Regions from separate parts of the Kitasatospora sp. NPDC056327 genome, predicted to be linked through region 2. Evidence: riboswitches for the same ligand, from Rfam matches in the RefSeq annotation. Region 2 holds a riboswitch; the other holds the start of a gene.
The links. Region 2 has a riboswitch for S-adenosylmethionine ahead of ACFCX4_RS04010 (aminotransferase class V-fold PLP-dependent enzyme). Riboswitches for the same ligand answer to the same signal wherever they lie in the genome.
Positions count from the first base shown of each region.

Region 1: linked by a shared signal. The riboswitch ahead of thrC (threonine synthase) and the one ahead of ACFCX4_RS04010 (aminotransferase class V-fold PLP-dependent enzyme) in region 2 are both predicted to bind S-adenosylmethionine.

Region 1 covers NZ_JBHJRC010000204.1:12,110-15,501, forward strand. Annotated here, with positions in the region: gene ACFCX4_RS25415 (trehalose-6-phosphate synthase) at 1-318, opposite strand, end outside; gene ACFCX4_RS25420 (glucosyl-3-phosphoglycerate synthase) at 380-1,387, opposite strand; SAM riboswitch class I at 1,561-1,693, shown strand; gene thrC (threonine synthase) at 1,711-2,991, shown strand; gene ACFCX4_RS25430 (ubiquitin-like small modifier protein 1) at 3,060-3,335, shown strand.
Region 2 covers NZ_JBHJRC010000014.1:46,075-49,466, reverse strand. Annotated here, with positions in the region: gene trpD (anthranilate phosphoribosyltransferase) at 1-869, shown strand, start outside; SAM riboswitch class IV at 989-1,106, shown strand; gene ACFCX4_RS04010 (aminotransferase class V-fold PLP-dependent enzyme) at 1,160-2,569, shown strand; gene ACFCX4_RS04005 (Lrp/AsnC family transcriptional regulator) at 2,599-2,880, opposite strand; gene ACFCX4_RS04000 (rhomboid family intramembrane serine protease) at 2,877-3,392, opposite strand, start outside.

The sequences.
Region 1 (3,392 bases), on a different contig from region 2:
GTAGGCGCGGGCGAAGGTCTCCGGGTCGATGTCGAGCATCCGGACGGCCTGCCCGCCGACGTCGTGGCCGGCCCGGTCGAGGCGGCCGTCGGGGGCCTCCCGGGCGGCCCGGCGGTCGGCGTCGGAGAGGGCGGCGCAGACCCAGACGGCGTCCGGGTCGTCGATCGCGGAGAGGCCGGAGACCAGGCCGCCGCCGCCTCTGCGGAGGGTCAGCGTCCCGTCCTCCGCGGTGCCGAAGGACACCGGCCCCCGGTTGGACGCCACCAGCACGGGGGCGGTGCCGGTCGGATTCGAACGCTCGGTCGTGTCAAGGCCCATGGTTGGTTGGTTGCCGGGGGTCCGGGGTGGCAAACCCGTCGGACCGGTCGGGCGTGCGGCCCTACCGCCGGGTGGCGTACTCGGGAACGGTGTGCATCGGGGGGCGCTCGGTGGCGGTGACCGGGTGGGTGTGGGCCGTGAAGGCACGGGTCCGCGGGTCACGGGTGAACTGGGTGAGCAGCGGGTGGACCAGGTCGGCGGCGGCCTTGAGCCGGTGGGCGCGGTCGAGCCGCTCCAGCGCGGTGCGGTAGATGGTGGCGGCCATCCGGCCGAGCGCCTGGCCGTCCTGGTGCCGGTGGTGGCGGACGCCGACGTCCACCTGGGCGAGCGCGTCCAGCCCGGCCGTCTCCAGGGCGTCCACCAACAGACCGAGCTCGACCCCGTAGCCGGTGGGGAAGGGCAGTCGTTCGAGCAGCGAGCGCCGGGCCGCGTACTCACCGCCGAGCGGCTGGACGAAACCGGCGAGTTCCGGCCAGTGCAGGTTGAGCAGCGGGCGGGCGACGAGTTCGGTGACCCGGCCGCCGCCGGCCGGCACCACCGCGCCGTCCGTCTCCAGCGGGCGGTCGTACATCGCCTTGACCAGCTGGATGCCGGGCTCGGTGAGCAGCGGGCCGAGGATGCCGGAGACCAGTGCGGGGTCGAACTCGCGCAGGTCGGCGTCGACGAAGCAGACGATCTCGCCGCGGGTGACCAGCAGCGAGCGCCAGAGCACCTCGCCCTTGCCGGGGGCGGCGGGCAGCCGGGGGAGGATCTCGTCCCGGTGGACGACGGTGGCGCCGGCCTCGGCCGCGACCGCGGCGGTGCCGTCCGCGGAGCCGGAGTCGACCACCACCAGCTCGTCGACCAGCGGCAGCCGCTCCATCAGCTCGCGCCGGATGATCCGGACGATCTCGCCGACGGTGGCCTCCTCGTCCAGGGCGGGGAGCACGACGCTGACCGTGCCGGCCGGGCCGAGCGCGCGCTTGGCCGCCGGCAGCGTGTGCACCGGGCGGTCGGCCGCGCTCCACGAGCGCCGGCGCAGCCAGGACGCCGTCTCGGGGAGGAGCTCGGAGGTCGGTTCGGCGGGCACGGTGCTCTCCTCGGCGGGGTCGGGTGCGGGGCGGGGTACGGAGCCGGATGGGACGGGGCATCTCGCGTGGCGGACGGTGCCGTTCGAGGTTGACGCCTTCGGATACAGTCTTCGTACAGCGGTCGCACCTTCGCACGCCGGGGTCGCCGCTGAGCAGGACCACAACTTCACAGAGCTCATCCAGAGGGACTGAGGGAACGGCCCGTCGACGTCCCGGCAACCTTCTCGCGCGGCCGGCCCACGGGCCCCGGCGGGACAGGTGCCAATTCCGGCCCGTACGCGACCGCGTCACGGGGAAGATGAGGAGAGAGGCCTCCGCCATCATGGCCATTGACACCGCCGCACCCGACACCGTCGACCTCGGCCCCGCCACCCAGCTGTCCTGTCGCGAGTGCGGTACCCGGTTCCCGCTCGGTCCCAGCTTCGCCTGCCTGGAGTGCTTCGGCCCGCTGGAGATCGCCTACGACTTCGGCAGCGAGGGCGCGGAGGAGCTGCGCAAGCGGATCGAGGCCGGTCCGGCGTCGATCTGGCGCTACGCCCCGCTGCTGCCGGTGCCCGCGGACGTCGCGTCCAAGCCGAACCTCAACCCGGGCTGGACCCCGCTGGTGAAGGCCGACAACCTGGGCCGCGAGCTCGGTTTCACCGCCCAGCTGCACGTCAAGGACGACTCCGGCAACCCGACCCACTCCTTCAAGGACCGCGTGGTGGCCTGCGCCATCGAGGCGGCCCGCGCGTTCGGCTACACCACGCTGTCCTGCTCCTCGACCGGCAACCTGGCCGGCGCGGTGGGCGCGGCGGCGGCCCGGGCGGGCTTCCGGTCCTGCGTGTTCATCCCGCACGACCTGGAGCAGGGCAAGGTCGTCATGGCCGGTGTCTACGGCGGCGAGCTGATCGGCATCGAGGGCAACTACGACGACGTGAACCGCTTCTGCTCGGAGCTGATCGGCGATCCGGCCGGCGAGGGCTGGGGCTTCGTCAACGTCAACCTGCGGCCCTACTACGGCGAGGGCTCCAAGACGCTCGCCTTCGAGATCTGCGAGCAGCTCGGCTGGCGGCTGCCGGAGCAGATCGTGATCCCGATCGCCTCGGGCTCGCAGCTCACCAAGATCGACAAGGGTCTGCAGGAGCTCATCCGGCTCGGCCTGGTCGAGGACCGGCCGTACCGGATCTTCGGCGCCCAGGCGGCGGGCTGCTCGCCGGTCTCGGCGGCGTTCAAGGCCGGCCACGACGTGATCCGGCCGGTCAAGCCGGACACCATCGCCAAGTCGCTGGCGATCGGAAACCCGGCCGACGGCCCGTACGTGCTGGACATCGCCCGGCGCACCGGCGGCGCGGTGGAGGACGTGACGGACGAGGAGGTCGTGGCCGCGATCCGGCTGCTGGCCCGGACCGAGGGCATCTTCGCGGAGACTGCGGGCGGCGTCACGGTCGGCGTGCTCAAGAAGCTGGTCGAGACCGGGCAGCTGGACCCGTCGAAGGAGACCGTCGCGATCAACACCGGTGACGGCCTCAAGACGCTGGACGCTGTTTCGGAGGCCGGGATGACCGCCGTCATCCGGCCGACCCTGGACTCCTTCCGGGACGCCGGTCTGGCGACCGCCTGATCCCGTCCGGCCCCCCCGCCCCACCAGCCCCGCCCGTCCGCCCAGCCCCCGAAACGAGGAGACCCCCCATGAGCGCCAACGTCCGAATCCCGACCATCCTGCGCACCTACACCGGCGGCGTCGCCGAGGTCCCCGCCGAGGGCGCGACCCTGGGCGAGGTCATCGCGGACCTGGAGAAGAACCACACCGGGATCGCCGCGCGGATCCTGGACGACACCGGCAAGCTGCGCCGTTTCGTCAACGTCTACGTGAACGACGACGACGTGCGCTTCGCGGAGGGTCTGGCGACGGAGATCAAGGACGGCGCGAACGTCTCGATCATCCCGGCGGTCGCCGGCGGCTGAGTTTCCCGGACGCCCGTTCCCCCGGGGCGGACGCGCCGTTGCCGGCCGTCCGCGGCA
Region 2 (3,392 bases):
ACGAGATCTCCGGTCTGGTCGACTCGATGTACGCGCACGCCGAGCCGCTGGACATCCCCGGACCGGCGGTGGACATCGTCGGCACCGGCGGCGACCGGGCCAAGACGGTGAACATCTCGACCATGTCGGCGATCGTCGCCGCGGCGGCCGGCGCCAAGGTGGTCAAGCACGGCAACCGGGCCGCCTCCTCGTCCAGCGGCTCCTCGGACGTGCTGGAGAAGCTGGGCATCCGCCTGGACCTCCGGCCGCGCCGGGTCGCCGAGGTCGCCGAGGAGGTCGGGCTGACCTTCTGTTTCGCGGCGACCTTCCACCCCTCGATGCGGCACGCCGGTCCGGCCCGCAGCGAGCTCGGGGTGCCGACCGCCTTCAACATCCTCGGCCCGCTCACCAATCCGGCCCGGGTGACGGCGCACGCCGTGGGCTGCTTCGACACCCGGCTGGCCGGGCTGATCGCCGGCGTGCTGGCGCGGCGCGGTGCGAGCGCGCTGGTCTTCCGGGGCGACGACGGCCTGGACGAGCTGACCATCACCACGACCTCGCGGGTCTGGGTGGTGCGGGACGGCGCCGTCACCGAGACCTCCTTCGACCCGCGCGAGGTCGGCATCGAGCCGGTCGGGATCGAGACGCTGCGCGGCGGCGACCCGGCGTACAACGCGGAGGTCGCGCGCCGGATGCTGGCCGGGGAGCACGGGCCGGTCCGGGACGCGGTGCTGCTGAACTCGGCCGCCGCGCTGGTGGCCCTGGATCCGACCGGCGCGCCGCTCGCCGAGCAGCTCGCGGCGGCCATGCGGCGCACGGCCGCGGCCGTGGACTCGGGTGCGGCGCGCGATCTGCTGAAGCACTGGTCGGAGGCCACCGCACGGGTGTGACACGGGAGTCGGGGGCCCGTCGGGAGTTGTCCCGGCGGGCCCTTCCGGATGTCGGGAGGCTGTCCGGGATGTGGACACCCGTTTGACCACGGGACGGACGCGACCTAGAGTCTTCGCCAGGTCATGAGCGACAGCGTCAAGCCCCAGCTGGCTGTCCGGCAACCCTCCGTCCGTGGCGGGGTGCCCTGGGTGAGGACCGGGTCACACGGCAATCCGTCCGTGTGGCAAGCGCGGACGCCGGACTGCACGCACTCCCGGGGTCCCTCGACCCGTAGAAGGAGTGCATCCCCATGTCCCTCTCCGCCCAGTCCTCGACCGCCGCCGTTCGTCCGGCCCGCTCCGGGCAGTCCGCCCCGGGCGCCCCGCTCGCCGTCCTCGGCCACGACGTCGAGGTCCCGCTCGCCAACGGCGAGAAGGTCGGCTACGCGGCCCTGGACTACGCAGCCAGCTCCCCGGCGCTGCAGCGGGTCTGGGACGACGTCGCCGCCTACGCCCCCTACTACGGCAGCGTGCACCGCGGCGCCGGCTACCTGTCGCAGCTCTCCACCGACCTGTTCGAGCAGAGCCGCCGCACCGTCGCCGAGTTCCTGGACCTGCGCGAGGGCGACCAGGTGGTCTTCACCCGGGCCACCACCGACTCGCTGAACCTGCTGGCCGGCGCCGTCCCGGCCGGGACGCAGGTGTTCGCCTTCGAGACCGAGCACCACGCCTCGCTGCTGCCCTGGGCGCACGCCGGCCTGGTCGTCACCTACCTGCGCGCCCCTCGCTCGCACGCCGAGGCGGTCGCCGCCTTCGACGCCGCGCTGGCCGCGGCGCCCGAGGGCCCGAAGCTGCTCTGCGTCACCGGCGCCTCGAACGTCACCGGCGAGCTCTGGCCGGTCGCCGAGCTGACCCGGACCGCCCACCGGTACGGCGCCCGGGTGGTGCTGGACGCCGCGCAGCTGGCCCCGCACCACCGGGTCTCGGTGCGCGAGCTGGACGTCGACTGGATCGCCTTCTCCGGGCACAAGCTGTACGCGCCGTTCGGCGCCGGGGTGCTGGCCGGCCGGGCCGACTGGCTGGACGAGGCCGACCCGTACCTGGCCGGCGGCGGTGCCACCCGCACGGTGGCCCGGGAGACCGACGGCTCGGTGGCCGTCCAGTGGCACACCGGCCCGGCCCGGCACGAGGCCGGCTCGCCCAACGTCATCGGTGTCTACGCGATCGCCTCGGCCTGCAAGGCGCTCACCGAGGCCGGGTTCGACGGGCTGGAGACCCGTGAGCGGGCGCTGATCGCGCGGCTGAAGGCGGGGCTGGCGGAGGTTCCCGAGGTCCGGGTGCTCAACCTGTTCGGCGACGACTCGGACCGGGTGGGCGTGCTCTCCTTCGTCGTCCGGGGCTGGAACAGCTCGCACTTCTCCGCCGCGCTGTCCGCCGAGTACGGCATCGGCGTCCGCGACGGCCTGTTCTGTGCCCACCCGCTGGTGCGGACCCTGCTCGGCGACGAGGAGGCCGCGCCGTCGGAGTGCGGCGCGCCGGAGCCGTCGCTGCCGGGCGAGCGCAGCCTCAACGCGATCCGGGTGAGCTTCGGTGCCGGCACCCCGGACGAGCACGTGGACCGGTTCCTGACCGCCGTCCGCGAGCTGGTCACGGACGGCGCGGCCTGGACCTACCGCAACGAGGGCGGCCGCTGCGTCGCGGACACCCGCCGCGAGGGCTGAGGGCCGCCGGTCCGTCCGGGCGGGTCCGTCTACTCGTCGAGGCCGATCGAGAAGGCGGCCTCCAGGTCGTGCTGGGAGTAGGTGCGGAAGGCGATCTGGGTCTCGGTGTGCGCCACGCCCGGGATCCTGTTGAGCCGGCCGGGGATCACCTCGGCGAGGTCGTCGTGCCGCCGCACCCGCACCATCGCCACCAGGTCGTAGCCGCCGGTCACCGAGTAGACCTCGCTGACGCCATCGATGGCGGCGATCGCCTCGGCGATCTCCGGGATGCGGTCGACGCTGGTCTTGATCAGGACGATGGCGGTGATCACGGTGGCGTACTCCTTTGTGAGGTGTCGCCAGCGTATCGGGCGTCGTGGGCACCGTCGCGGGGGCGGGTCCCGCGGGGTCGGCGCTCGGTGAGGGTGGCGTGCAGGAAGCCGGCCGCGAAGCCGATCACGTGCACCAGGTACGCGACGCCGGGCCCGGCGGAGTGGACCGACCACCACTGGAGGGCGAACCAGAGCCCCAGCACCAGCCAGGACGGGAAGCGCAGCGGCAGGAAGAGCAGCAGCGGGACGAGCACGGTGACCCGGGCGCGCGGATGCAGGCGCAGATAGGCGCCGAGGACGGCGGAGATCGCGCCGGAGGCGCCGATCAGCACCGTGGTCGCGTCCGGCGAGCGGGCCTCGGCCAGCGCGAAGCCGTAGGTCGTCAGCGCGCCCGCGGCCAGGTAGAAGAGGAGGAACCGGGAGCGGCCCATGCGCTGCTCCACGGTGGGGCCGAAGACGTGAAGGAAGAGCAGGTTGCCGAGCAGGTGCAGCCAGCCGGCGTGCACGAAGAG